2 regions of the Shewanella maritima genome follow, and region 1 is predicted to be linked to the other one. Evidence: riboswitches for the same ligand, from Rfam matches in the RefSeq annotation. Region 1 holds a riboswitch; the other holds the start of a gene.
The links. Region 1 has a riboswitch for cobalamin ahead of EXU30_RS04640 (TonB-dependent receptor). Riboswitches for the same ligand answer to the same signal wherever they lie in the genome.
Positions count from the first base shown of each region.

Region 2: another riboswitch for cobalamin. It lies ahead of EXU30_RS15155 (ABC transporter ATP-binding protein); the one in region 1 lies ahead of EXU30_RS04640 (TonB-dependent receptor).

Region 1 covers NZ_CP036200.1:1,106,125-1,113,770, forward strand. The annotation lists gene EXU30_RS04640 (TonB-dependent receptor) at 1-1,459, opposite strand, end outside; cobalamin riboswitch at 1,600-1,810, opposite strand; gene EXU30_RS04645 (hypothetical protein) at 2,057-2,746, opposite strand; gene EXU30_RS04650 (peptidase U32 family protein) at 3,019-5,001, opposite strand; gene EXU30_RS04655 (phosphoribosyltransferase) at 5,115-5,681, opposite strand; gene EXU30_RS04660 (pepsin-like aspartic protease) at 6,024-7,523, shown strand; gene EXU30_RS04665 (GNAT family N-acetyltransferase) at 7,531-7,646, shown strand, end outside.
Region 2 covers NZ_CP036200.1:3,573,320-3,580,965, reverse strand. The annotation lists gene EXU30_RS15170 (adenosylcobinamide-GDP ribazoletransferase) at 1-168, opposite strand, end outside; gene cobT (nicotinate-nucleotide--dimethylbenzimidazole phosphoribosyltransferase) at 240-1,289, opposite strand; gene EXU30_RS15160 (FecCD family ABC transporter permease) at 1,341-2,450, opposite strand; gene EXU30_RS15155 (ABC transporter ATP-binding protein) at 2,444-3,301, opposite strand; cobalamin riboswitch at 3,374-3,539, opposite strand; gene EXU30_RS15150 (histidine phosphatase family protein) at 3,800-4,501, opposite strand; gene metH (methionine synthase) at 4,727-7,646, shown strand, end outside.

The DNA of each region.
Region 1 (7,646 bases):
TGATTTCATCTTCAAGGTCTAAACGGTAAGCGTTGATGCTAATCGCGTTGGCACCGCTTGCAAAGTCCCAACCGGCTTCATACGAGCGACCAACCTGAGGTTTTAGACCAACCACGCCTTTAGGTGTATAAGCTTGCTCATCAACCTTAGCAAAACGGAAGTTATCATCTGCGCGCACATATAAGCGTTGTGACTCAGTTGGACGATAGTTCAAACCTAGCTCAAATGCATGAGCTGACTGGTCTAGATCAACACCTGCAGGATAAACCGCTTGGTCGACTAAATCGTCTTTTGCTTTCGCATAACGGCCACCCACAACGTAAGACACACTGCTCGTTAATGGCACGGTTGCATGGACATAGCCACTTAACTGAGTTTGGGTATTGCTACGCCCCATAGAAGAAAAGTCAGCCTTGCCGCTAAGAATGTCTGCACCAGCAACAATGGTCATTTCACCCTGATCCAACTGGTAAGTACCAACAGCTTTAGGTAAAAAGGCGAATTGGCTGCGTTTGTTACGACTAGCTGACCAGTTAAAGCTTGTGGTCAAAGTATCTGTATAACTAACACCTGTATCAATTGCCCACTGCTCAGAGAGTTGACGCACATAACCCAAACGCGTTGAGTTGGTCATTTCATGGGTATATTTGCTGCTGTCATTATTTGAATGACGTGGGTCCTTGTTGAACTCATCTTCACTAATCGCGCCAGCAAGCAAACGATGGTTATCATAGTAGTTGGCCTCAACAAAGAAGTCCTGCACGTCATCAGCGTATTGCAAACGACCTAAAATAGAAGCGGTTTTACTCTCGTTATTCTTACGGTAATTGTCTGAATTCTTTTGACTACCCGCTAAAAAGTAGCGCCAGTTATCGTTAATCTCACCAGCGATATCACCTTTAGCTTCTAACGTATTAAAGCTACCGCCAGAAAGCTCAATACCACCGCCACTGGCTTGTGGTGCACGGGTCACAATATTGATAACGCCGCCAACAGCCTGATCACCGTAAAGCACACCAGCACTACCTGAAAGCACTTCAACACGTTCAATTAAGTTAACTGGAATAGCACCAATTGTTGGCGCAGAAATATCGATGTTATTCAAACGACGGCCATCAACTAAAATGAGTGTGTTATTTGCCGCACCTGATGAACCAAAGCCGCGCATTGAAAATACTGGGCCGCTGTTGCTATCAGAAATTTGAATACCCGCCTGGTTGCGCAGTAAAGACTCAATGGTAGTTGCGCCGCTCATTTCAATCTCTGCAGCGTCAATTACCGTCACATTGGCAGCCATATTAATTGGGGTTTGCTCACTGCGACCAATGACCACGATCTTTTCGATGTCTTGGTCATTTGCGCCGCTTGAAGCCGTTAATTGCTCATCAGCAGCTTGAGCGGAAGAAATGCTAAAGAATGCACTGATAGCCAATGCAGTTAATGTTGGTTTAGTACCCATTTACCTTTAACTCCTAAAAGGAAAAATGGGGCAGGAATGCCGTCATACATAGCCAAGTTGTTTCTTATAGGTGTTAATAAGCAAGCAGCTTCACCGAGAATAACTTGAATATCACACTTCGAGATCTGCCCACCGAAATCTTCGAAATCATCTTTAGGGCCGGTCTCCGGACTTAGGTTCTATATCGCTTTGCAGCGATATACAAATGTCGGTTTTAACGCTGCACATTAAGTAATGCCGCGCCCAACATTCTCACCATTCACCGTTGCGGGGGCAGTAACAGGTTCACACTGTTTTCCCGATTATCCAATAGTGTTTGTCACTATCGGCACCACAAAAGATTGATCATCATTTGCACTCGCATACCATCCAGTATGCGAATGAGGCGTGATTATATACAAGTTGCAGCCCCAGCGGGAGCGATAAACGACTGAAAAGAGAATATTTCATTTAGGACGGAGCAGAGTTGCTGTAAAGCCGCTGAAACTGTTGTAGATAATAGCTGATGATGAGCTTGACTCATGTTAGGCTGCGGATGAAATAGGGAGTAAATGAAAGAATGAGGAAAGTGAGTTGAGAGTATAGCGAGCAAAGAAATTAATCCTTTGCCATAAACTCGCGGTAGTTTTCAACTGTGATGGGCGCATTCTCAACGGTGAAGGTTTTGGTGCGCATCGACTTGTGGATCAGGTACATATCTTCGCTGCCGCTAACCACAGTAAAGTAGCCTATCTCACCTTTTAGCTTGGTTAAAAAGGTTTGCGGCGCAAATGGTGTGGCGTGATGAATATTTGGCATGACAGTGCAGCCAAGAATGCCATGCACTGCGGTTAAGTCATCAACTTTTGAACCACCAAGCTTGTGATAAATAATCTCGCCTTCGCAATGGTCGCGGTATTTATCTGCCATGGTGTCTAAAAAGCGCTCTGGGTCAACGTCATTCGCTAAACCTTTAAAGCCTTGCATACACACCATGCCGCTCCAGTCGTTAAGTGATTCGTTAGCAGGAATAAACTCAGCCATAAACATATCACCTAAGATTTCATGAAACGCCAGCTTCCAATCTTGCGGCGGTAAAAAGCCGAACTGCTTAGCGAACTTAGTTAGCTGCTGCACGTTTTGCGGCATGCCTAAGTCTTCTTGCTCGCCAGAGCCGATGGCAGGTAAAACATGGGATTGTTGAGGGGCTTGATTAACTGGCACAGACTTATCAACCGCGCTCACCACAAGCGGAGTGCTTAATAATATAAGCCCTCCTATCAGTGCTAGCTGAGTCGGTTTATTCATCGTCCATGCCCTAAATCATTGCTCACTTGGCGCAAAGGATGCTGCGCGTAAGGTGCAATTGTTTATCTAAAAGATAGTCCAATATCTAAACAGTATATCCTATCAATAACAGGATTGGATAAAAATTGTTTTATTTAACACCATATTAGCAGAATTTATGACCTTTAGTTGTAGCGGTTGCCAACAGCAAAAATCAAAAAAGCCGAATATGAGCAGCACTGATGCGGCATATTCGGCTTTTTCTTTTAACCCATTTATCGTTTTAACGATAACTAACGCTTAACTAGTTGATTCGAGCCAACAATCATCATTTCACACTTCTGGCAGTCAAACACTAATTTAAGCTTGTCTTTGCCAATATCTAGGTGCATTGGCTCAGCTTTAATGCCTTCTACTTCTTTCGGACATAAATTAAAGCTATATCGTAAGCAATGCTTAGTCACCATCAACGGCGCATCGGTGAGGATCTTATTTTTCTCATAGGTGTCTTCAATTTGAATCACACCATGCTGCTCATAAAAGCTACGGGCTTTTTCGTTGGCAACATTCGATAAGAAACTCAGCGACTTTTGTGGGTAAGTGGCACTCGCATCATACTCGCCACGCGTTGGGCGCTGATAACCGTCAATACGCACCTGCGTTAGCTTTTCAATGGCTTCGCGACGCAGCTCGTTCACTTGCGAGGCTGGCATAAACCACATTTGCTCAGTTCGCAGCTTGGCTTGATTAAGCACAAAGTCAGTTGAACCTAACTTACCCAATTGCTTTTTCAAGTTAGCTGCGGTTTTCGCCTGGTCATTAGCGGCTTGTTTGTCACACTCTAACTCTACTGTCGCTTCAAAGCCATGAACGTCACGCATAGTCAGTGCGATGCCATTGTCAGTATCTGTTAACAATGCATCAACTGCCACTTTACGCTTGGCTGACTCTTTGTTTAACCCTAACTCAAACTTATGGTCAAAGTTACGGAACATCATCACGCCAACTTTTAAATCTTTTGGCATTTCAGTGAAATGCAGCACATTACCATCAGCGCGATTCACCCTTAAGCCAGCAATTTTATCGTCAGACAAACGCTGCTTTTCAAAGTGCTCCACAAAGTAACAAAGGCCGTCACCATTATTAAAGGTGATGTCTTTACCCGCTTCAGTGGTATCGATTTCAATAAAGTCTTTGCCCATACGCTTAATCCGGCCGATTTTCTCACCAATAAACTTAGGCGAGCTAAAGTGCTCAATCGTTTGGGTACGCTCAGTGACGAAGTAGTCTGTTTTACCGCGGTTAAAGCTCTTGTCAGGATCTGGCGTGAAGTTAAACTCACAGCGACCATGAGAGATAGACTCTAGGTCATCACGACGGTCGATAATGGCATCAAGCTGCTGACGATAATGTGCGGTGACGTTTTTAAGGTAAGTAATATCTTTTAAGCGGCCTTCAATCTTGAATGAAGTCACGCCAACATCAATTAAGACTTCAAGGTTTTCGGTTTGGTTATTATCTTTTAGCGACAATAGGTGTTGGTTCTCAGCAAGCACTTCACCGTCACGAGTTTCCAGGTTACAAGGCAGACGGCATAGCTGCGAACACTCACCACGGTTAGCACTGCGGTTAGAAAACGCATGACTTAAGTTACATAAACCACTGTAGCTCACACAAAGCGCACCATGAATAAAGTACTCAAGCTTCATCTTGGTATTATCGGCAATGGCTTTAATCTGCGGCAGATTTAGCTCACGAGCTAACACCACCTGAGTAAAGCCGACTTGCTCTAAGAACACCGACTTTTCAGGAGTACGGTTATCCATTTGCGTACTGGCATGCAGCGCAATTGGTGGTAAATCTAATTGCAATACGCCCATGTCTTGAATAATTAACGCATCAACACCTGCATTGTATAAATCCCAAATTAGCTGCTGCGCTTTATCTAACTCGTCATCCATTAAAATGGTGTTCAACGCTACAAATACTTGGGCGTGATACTGATGGGCAAAAGCACATAAACGCGCAATATCTTCAACACTGTTACCAGCATTGTGACGCGCACCAAAAGCTGGGCCGCCAATGTATACCGCATCGGCACCATGGCGAATCGCCTCAATACCATAGTCAGCATTTTTCGCCGGAGCTAACAATTCTAATTGACGTTTACTGCCGTCTGCTGCTGGCGTAATTTTTACGTTATCCAACACGAGCTCGCGAGACTCTTGAGCAGGGGTTTGGAAGGTTGCAGGATTAAAAGTTTCTACAGAAGCCATAGGGTTATTCATCGCAAAAAGATAAAAAAGTGCGCCAACAACACTGTTGACGCACTCTTATCAATAAAACTAATTGAGCTTATTCTAACAAAACTGAGTTAAAAATACCCAGCTTAGATAAATAAATCTTGGATGTTCTTTAAGTCAGACTTGCCGTTAGCAATTTCATCCGGCGTTAAACCAGACACTTCATGCGGGAACACTAGCCATTCTTCAGACTCATGAATGAAGTAATCAGGCTTCAAATCTACCTTGGTGTTCTTTGGCTTGTAGTAAGGGCAAGCAATACGAATATCTTTAGGCGTGTTTAAGCGCATAAACTTGTTTAGCTTTTTAATCAGCGCATCAACACTGCGGCCTGAGTCGAACACGTCATCAACAATCAATAAACCGTCGTCAGCGTTAGCATTTTCAATAATGTAATGCAGGCCATGTACTTTGATGTTTTTATCTTGCTTATCGGTACCAATACCATAGTAAGAAGAGGTACGCACAGCAATGTGGTCAGTCTCAACTTGTTTAAAGTCAAAATACTCTTGTACCGCGATACCAATTGGAGCACCACCACGCCAAATACCCACAATAAACTGCGGTCTAAAGCCACTTTCATATACTTGAGCAGCGACTTTGAACGAGTCTTCAAGTAGCTGCTGAGCGCTAATATATAATTTATCTGACATTGGTGAACCCCCTCTAATTTTTGTGCGGCGAATTCTATATCAAATCAGCGACTTTTGCTGCCTGCTTACATCAAAAAAGCGCAAAAATTGTCGAGACTGGATTGCAATAGTTGATTAATCGAATTTTAGCTAGCCCAAGCTACTAATACTTCCCTAGTACTTTCTGGTGAAATAAGCTAAAAAACTTATCGAGATATCGTGCCGTTAGTGTAGATTAGACAAAGCTTGAGTAAAGCGCGAATGCCAACAGCGGCAATGTGTTAGCGAGCAATACTGAGAATTATCGAATAATGCTCGGCAGAACTAACACGGGACAAAAATAAAAAGCACTGGATTGCAAACATGAGTAACTCTCACCCATTGGCCTTACCCTTGGTTAATATTTACGCCAAGGGCGGCTACTGCGTTACATTTGAAATTGGTAGCGAGAAAACGCCGGTAAACCTGATTGTTGATACAGGCAGTAGCACCCTGGTTGTCGGCCAACTCGCCTACAAACCCGAAAACGACACGAGTTTAACCGCAACACCTTACGCACAAGCGGTTAAATATGGCTTAGGCGGTTGGGACGGCCCTTTGGTGCACACTGATGTCACCATAAGTAATGATGTATTCTCAATCACCCTTGAGCAATGCCCATTAGCCATAGTCTCAACCATGGAGCAGCGTAAAACCTTTGCTCAGGCCAATGGTATTTTGGGACTCGCCTATCGCCAACTTAATCCAGGCTATGACTTAACCGAGTACCTTACTGAAGAAGGTCATGACCCGGCTGTCACCTACCCTTGGCCATTTGCTGAACCTGGCTCTGTTTGCCCGCATGAACATAGCGAAATCCAGCTAGCCCATGAACAGAAACAAGAGCAAAGCCAGCAAAGCAATAATGCCAACGCACAAGTCGAAGCAGCGCAATGTGACGATGCCTTTAGTAGTAACGATCTTGCTCGCTTTAAAGCATTTCTTCGACAGCAACCAGAACAAGACATCATCCCCTACTTTACCGAATTAGAAACTCAAGGTTTGTGTGCTAACAAGTTCGCTTTTTATTCTCAGCGCAGCAGCATCCATCACGCCACTGACAACCCAACTACAGAACAATTAAAGCAAGATCCACTTAACCAAGGCTGGTTAATTCTCGGCGGCGGTAAAGAGCAAACCCAGCTGTATCAAGGCGAATTTCAACATATTAAAGTAGAGCACGACGTGCACTACAACGTCACCTTGCTTGGCATAAAAGTTGGCGATTTCGACATGATTGAAGCTGCGCCATTAAAACCCCAATACGACTACTTTTTAACGAATGCCATTGTCGATACGGGCGTTAGCGGCATAATGCTGACCGACGTGTTATTTGAAGGCTTTAAGCGTAATCTGGCTGAACTAAAGCAGCAGCGACAAGCAGCAGGTTTACCCGTGCAAGATTACTTAAACTTAATTGCCCCTTTTGTCGATTTGACTTACCAAGATGTTGGCATTGATGCCAGCGAGCTAGATCTAACGCTCTGGCCAGATATTACCTTTGTATTTGCAGGGCATAGCGAGTGTGACGGTACACCTCACAACGATCACCATCACGACCATCACCACGACCCAGATAACCCTGAGCCTATGATGCTCACCTGCAAGCCACATGACTACTGGCAGGTAAACGCGCCAGCCAAAGGCAAAGCGTGTTTCAAAATAATTGGCAAACTTGCAAGCTGGGCCAACCAAACCCTGGTCGGCTTGCCGCTACTCAATAATTACTATGTGATTTTTGACCGCGAAGAACATGGCACAGGAGTAATTCGCTTCGCCGAGCAAAAACCGCCACATGGCGTATTACCGCAAGTAGAGGCCTAGCAAACAGATGCAATTAAACTTTGCCACCCCACAACTCAACATGCGCCTGTTAAGCAAAGATGACTTTGCGCTATTTGCCTTACTCTATGGCGATGAGAAAACCATGCGTAAAATTTGCGCACC
Region 2 (7,646 bases), 2.3 Mb from region 1:
TGCAGAGAGTGCGCCCACCAGCAAACCAACCATGCCAAAGTAACGACTGGCGCGATTCAAATTATCATCGCCATAATCGACCCACTTAGGCACAGGGATGCGAGTGAAAAAGCTAAGCGCAACTAACAACAGATTTAGCTGACTTGCACTCACGCTCGGCTTTTCCATCTATAACACTTCCCTTTTAAGTCATAAACTGATCAAATTAATTGAGGCTTAAAGTGACCGCGAAAAAACGACTAAACCACATCTTCAACACCAGCTGCGGCAAAGCTTGCCATGTCGTTATAAAAGTTAATTGCAGCTTGAACCAGTGGCAGCGCTAACGCCGCACCCGTGCCCTCACCTAAACGCATATCTAAATCTAGCAGTGGCTCAGCTTTTAAGTGCTCAAGCATGATTCTGTGTCCTTGCTCATTAGATTTATGAGCAAAGATTAAGTAATCGCGCGCATCTGGGTGCAGTTTAACCGCAGCAATCGCTGCCGCTGTGGCAATAAAGCCATCGATAATCACCATCATTTTACGGTCTGCAGCCGCCATAATAGCGCCAGTCATTTGCACAATTTCAAAACCGCCTAAGTGCGCCAAAATGTGGATAGGAGATACAAGCTTACTGCGGTGCAGTTTCAGCGCCTCGTTAATTAGGGCAGATTTACGCTCAAAGGTTTTATCATCAATACCTGTGCCGCGACCAACACAGCGGCTTACATCTAGCTCCAATAACGCTGCCATCATTGCCGTTGCCGCAGAGGTGTTACCTATGCCCATTTCACCTAACGCAATGAGGTTTGAGCCAGATAAATGATGACGCTCAACCACTTCTTCTGCGTAACCAAAGCCGTGACGAACTTGATCAATACTCATCGCAGGCGCTTGGTGAATGGCGTTGGTACCTTCACCTAATCTATGCTGAGTGACACCGCGATAGTTATCCAATGGTTTCGCGATACCGCAATCAATCACTTCAAGGTTAAAGCCCATTTGCTTGCTAAACACGTTAATCGCTGCGCCGCCAGCAACAAAGTTTTGCACCATTTGTCTGGTGACATCAATCGGCGCAATCGACACGCCAAACTTGGCAATGCCATGGTCGCCAGCAAATACCAACATGCCGGGTTGGGTGATTTCCAACTTTTTACATTCAGAATCTTTGCTGAGCTGCACTCTAGCAATTTGCGCAGCTAGCGGCTCTAATTTACCCAAAGCGCCTAACGGCTTGGTTTTTTGATTAATGGTGAGAGCGATTTGCTCATCAAACTTGCGACTAACCGGATCTACTGCAAACATCTTGACTCCGAAGTACAAAATCTAATAACGCCGGGCACTGAACTCAGTGAGTTAACGACGGCGACGTAAAATTAATAAGAAAAATACACTACCAATGGCTGAGGTAATAATCCCCACCGGCAGTTCCTGATTCGCTAGGATGCATCTAGCGACCACATCAACCCAAACTAAAAATAATCCGCCAAACAAGGCAGTAAGTAATAATGGCGACCGCCCAGGTAGGCACAAGCGTATAGTATGCGGGATCATCAAGCCAACAAATCCGATGCCTCCGCAGCTTGCCACCAGCACCGCAGTGATTAGAGAACAAAGTAACAACATGCTTAAACGCAAACGCGCCACATTAACACCCAGCGTGTGCGCAGACTCATCGCCCGCCTGCAGCGCCATAATTTGTCGTTTAAATGCTAAAATCACCAGCAAGCCGCCAACCACCACCAGCGTGGGCAATAGCAAGCCGCTCCAACTGGCTTTGGCAAAACTGCCTAAGGTCCAAAACAGTACCGACGCTGCCGCTTGCGGGTCTGAAAAATACAACACTAGTGTGGTAAGTGCGCTAAACATGAATGAGGTGGCAACGCCCGACAACAACATGCGCTCAATTTGCGCATGTAATCCACTGCCGGATAAAGCCAGCACCAGCAGCACCGACAAGCTAGCGCCTATAAATGCACCGATTGGCAAGCTTAACTGCGCAAGCGGGTTATCTTGCCATTGGGCGAGCAATGAATAGTCAAACCACTGCCCAAATAAGCTAAATACCACCACAGCGCCAAATGATGCGCCAGCACTTATGCCAAATAAATAAGGGTCGGCCAGTGGGTTGCGAGTCACGGTTTGCAGCACACTGCCCGCAATGGCAAGGCCAGCGCCTGCCACAAACGCCAGAATAACCCGAGGAAAACGAAGCTCAAAAACGATGCGCTCAACTAATGGGGATACAGACTCACTACCTGAACCTGCAGCGCCCGAAAAAGTAGCGCCGAAAACTTTAGCGCCTAAGCCAGTTACAATATCGCTAAAGCCAATATTGGCTGCGCCAAAGCTGGCTGCCAGTATCGGGGTAATCATCAGCATGATGCCAGTTAACACACAAGCGAGATAGTAGCGCTGCGTCTGTTTATCTACCTGCGCTATTGGTTTAGTTAACCGCCCTAGCATTGCGCAGACTCCTTTGACCCAAACTCCGAGTCCAGTTGAGAATATTTGCTATAGCTAGGAGTATTAAGCTCGCTTGAACCTTGGTAACCATAGAAATAAGTAATCAATGGGCTTTGGTTTTGTGGATGCTCACCTACCTGGCAGCACACACCAAATACATCACCAATGCGAGATTCGGTCAGTACCGTTTTAGGCTCTCCATGGGCAACCACTTTGCCTTGATGCAACATAACTAACTCATCACACAAGGCGCTTGCGAGGTTTAAGTCATGAATTGAGGCAATCACGGTAATGCCTAGACTTTTTACCAGCTCAAGAATTTGAATTTGATAGCGCACATCTAAGTGGTTAGTCGGTTCATCTAGCACCAAAATTTGTGGCTGCTGCACTATGGCGCGGGCAATGAGCACTCGTTGTTTCTCACCACCTGAAAGCGCATTGAACATCTGCAAGGCTTTATCGCGCAGCCCTACCTGCTCAATCGCATCACTCACTTGCTGTTTATCTTCTTTGGTAAGCCTTGCCATTAACCCTTTGTGCGGAGTCAGCCCCATCGTCACTAGCTGAGTAACAGTTAACTCCACATGGGCTGGGGTATCTTGTTGCACCACAGCAACATTGAGGGCTAATGACTGCGACGAGTATTCCTCAATCGGTTTGCCTAACAAGGTAATGTCACCGCTATCTGGGGTGATGTAGCGGTATAAGCAGCGCAGCAAGCTAGATTTACCCGCACCATTCGGGCCGATAACGCCGAGCATCTTGCCTTTATCAAGACACAAACTCACATCATCAAGAATAAGCTGTTTACCCACCGTCCAACTCACGGCGGATACAGAAATGGCTGTCATAAACTACTCCGCTGAGTAACCCGCTCAGCATCAATTAGGTAAACTGGATTTGATTTATCCTGCAGGACATCTGCAAGACATCGGCATAGGTATCTGACTTAGGCGGCTTGTTTCACTAACTTCACTCACTTCAAAGGTGAAGTTAAACAATAACCACCATCACAGTTGCGGGTACAGTTCGGGATTGCCCGATTCCCTGATGCCAAATCAAAATGAATTTAAATATGGGTTAACCGTCAAGGCAAGAGCATGACTGCTCTAACCATCGGAGCACACGAACTTTGATAGCGCAAGACGCCGTAAAATCGTCCCCTATCTTTACATTATGGGCTCCACTTTAGCATCCCTGCTAAAGAGGCTTGCTACCTCAAAGCTCATATACTCCCAATACACATGAATAACAGGTGCGATAGACATTCACAATTGAGGTCAACCTTCATATAACGCTTTGATTATCGCTTAACTTAAGCGACTCTCCAATAGCCGTTACAAAATCCTTTATATTTCAGGCCAGTTCAAACAAAACTGACAGTTATCAATATCATCGCCCTCGACATACACATCCAAACTTAACAGCGCAGCATAAGGCAGTTTAAAGTGACTGAACATTGAGGCTGTTTGCCCCGTACTTAATACATGTGCCAGCAAGGCTTTTATCACCCCGCCGTGAGTCACTATTAGCGCGCTAGGCACAAATGCCTCTGTTTCCCCACTGTGATTAACATGAGTGTTGGAGCTCATATTGGCACTAATATTGGTATCAGGTTCAATCTGCGCCACCTGATTAATCACAGGCTCTAATGCTAGCAACACCCGCTGCTGAAAACTCAATAAAGACTCACCATTTTCTGGAGTATGTTGCTCATCCCATGGATCGCACCAGTAGGCTTGCATTTGTTCATCATAGTCTTGATAAAGCTGCTCGAAAGATTGCCCATCCCACACGCCAAAGTCGATTTCTTCTAGCCCTTCAACCAGCTGACATTCAAGGGATTTTTCCTTTGCGTACCCCTGACTCCAATTGGCGCAGCGCTGCAGCGATGAGCTAAACACTCTATCAACGCTTGGCTCAATGCGTGATGCTGCGCGGCTCATTTGTGCTTGTCCAGCATCAGATAACGCGACATCAACCTTACCACGCAGAATTTGTCCGCCCTCACATTCACCGTGGCGCAATAACCACAACTTAATAATTTTCATAAAACCGCCTTGCTCTATTCTAAGCAACTCGCTTATTATGGACGTCTATACGTATAAAAGTCTAAAACTCCGAACTGCTAGACTCAACTAGTTTAGTTATTTAAATCATTAAATACCCATAAATAGTTAGTTAACTAGCGACATTGTGGTAATAAATAATACTCAGCACAATGCTACACGCGGATGATAAACGACAGTAAAAGCTTACTTAGAGGTACCTTAGTAATGGATAAAGCGCGTTCCCATAGCCAAACCCTACAGCAAATAGAGCAATTGCTAGAGCAGCGCACGCTGTTTTTAGATGGCGCTATGGGTACCATGATCCAGGACTACAAGCTTGAAGAAGCTGACTTTAGAGGTGAGCGTTTTAAAGACTGGCACTGCGATGTCAAAGGCAACAATGACATGCTGGTGTTAACCCAGCCAAATATCATCAAGCAAATCCACCGCGAATATCTGCTCGCAGGTTGTGACATTCTTGAGACCAATACCTTCAATGCGACCACCATCGCCATGGCCGACTACGATATGCAAGCGCAGTCAGCCGAAATTAACTTTGAAGGTGCGCGCCTTGCCCGTGAAGCCGCAGATGAAGTAGAGGCCGAGACAGGTCGTCGCTGTTTTGTTGCCGGTGTGCTTGGCCCAACTAACCGTACTTGCTCTATCAGTCCAGATGTAAATGACCCAGGCTTTCGTAATATCCACTTTGATGACCTTGTCGCTGCCTACACTGAGTCTACTCAAGCGCTAATCGATGGCGGCGCTGACATCATTCTGGTTGAAACCATTTTCGATACCCTAAACGCAAAAGCGGCGCTATTTGCCATCGAGTCAGTATTTGACAATATTGGTGAGCGCTTGCCAGTGATGATTTCAGGCACGATTACCGATGCGTCAGGCCGCACTTTAACCGGGCAAACCACCGAGGGGTTTTACAACTCGTTAAGGCACATCAAGCCTTTATCTATCGGTCTTAACTGCGCCCTAGGCCCAAAAGAGCTGCGCCCTTACATCGAAGAACTTGCACGTATTTCTGAGTGCTACGTGTCCGCGCATCCTAATGCGGGTCTACCAAATGAGTTTGGTGGCTACGATGAAACGCCTGAAGAAATGGCTGAGGTGATTGGCGAGTGGGCTCAAGCTGGCATGCTTAATATTGTCGGCGGCTGCTGTGGTAGTACGCCTGCCCACATTAGCGCGATAAAACAAACCGTTGAGCAATTTAAGCCGCGCAAGCTGCCAGATATTCCGGTGGCCTGTCGTTTATCGGGTTTAGAGCCGCTGACCATTGATTCAGACTCACTATTCGTAAATGTGGGTGAGCGCGCCAACGTGACTGGCTCAGCTAAGTTTTTGCGCCTTATTAAAGAAGAAAAGTTTGAAGAAGCGCTGGATGTAGTGCGCGAGCAGGTTGAAAACGGCGCGCAGATCATCGACGTCAATATGGATGAGGGCATGCTTGATGGCGTCGCCAACATGCAAAAGTTCTTAAACCTTATCGCCTCTGAGCCAGATATCTCCCGCGTGCCGATTATGATCGACTCATCTAAGTGGGAAGTGATTGAAGCTGGCCTTAAGTGCGTTCAGGGCAAGTCCATTGTTAACTCCATCTCGATGAAAGAAGGCGAGCAAGCCTTTATCGAGCAAGCTACGCTGGTTAAACGCTATGGCGCAGCTGCCATTGTGATGGCATTTGATGAAGATGGTCAGGCAGATACCCGCGAGCGTAAAACCGAGATTTGTACTCGCGCCTATCACTTACTGGTAGATGTGGTTGGCTTCCCGCCTGAAGACATTATTTTCGACCCAAATATTTTCGCGATTGCCACAGGTATTGACGAGCACGACAACTATGCTGTCGATTTTATTGAAGCGATTAAAGACATAAAAGCCACCCTGCCCCACGCCATGATCTCAGGCGGCGTGTCGAATGTGTCATTCTCGTTCCGTGGTAATAACTTGGTGCGTGAAGCCATTCACGCGGTGTTCTTATACCATGCGATTAAAGTCGGCATGGACATGGGTATTGTTAACGCCGGTCAGTTAGCGATTTATGATGACATCGACCCAGAGTTAAAAGAGAAAGTTGAGAACGTGGTGCTTAACCTTCCATGCCCAGTTGAAGGCACCAGCAATACTGAAATTTTATTGGACGTAGCAGAGAAGTTCCGCGGCGACGGCAAACAAGCAGGTAAAAAAGAAGACCTAGCTTGGCGTGAGCTACCTGTTGCAGAGCGCTTATCTCACGCCCTGGTAAAAGGCATTACCGAGTACATTGACCAAGACACCGAAGAAGCGCGCCTACAAGCCTCAAGACCACTGGATGTCATTGAAGGGCCGTTGATGGACGGCATGAACGTGGTGGGTGACTTATTCGGCGCAGGTAAAATGTTCCTGCCGCAAGTGGTGAAATCAGCTAGGGTAATGAAAAAAGCGGTTGCCTACCTCAACCCATTTATTGAAGCCGAAAAAGTCGAAGGACAGTCCAACGGCAAGGTGTTGATGGTGACCGTAAAAGGCGATGTTCACGACATTGGCAAAAACATTGTTGGCGTCGTGCTGGCGTGTAACGGTTATGAGGTCATTGACCTTGGGGTAATGGTGCCGGTTGAAAAAATCATTGAAGTCGCCAAAACCGAGAACGTCGATATTATTGGTATGTCGGGGCTAATCACTCCAAGTCTTGATGAGATGGTACACAATGTAAAAACCTTTGAGCGTGAAGGCCTAACCTTACCCGCCATCATTGGCGGCGCTACCTGCTCGAAAATTCACACAGCAGTAAAAATTGCGCCGCACTATCCACATGGCGCTATCTACATTGCTGATGCTTCACGCGCCGTACCTATGGTCTCTAAACTAATCAATGACGACACCCGTCACACTACGATTGATGAGATATATAAAGAATACGACGTAATGCGAGAAAAGCGTCTGTCACAAACCAAGCGCAAAAACATTGTCTCTATAGAAGATGCGCGGGAAAACCGCTGCCAACACGATTGGGATAACTACACGCCGTTCACTCCAAAAGTGCTAGGCAAGCAAGTGTTTGATGACTACCCATTAGAAGATTTAGTTGACCGTATCGACTGGACACCATTTTTTAGAAGCTGGGAGCTACACGGCCGCTTCCCAGATATTC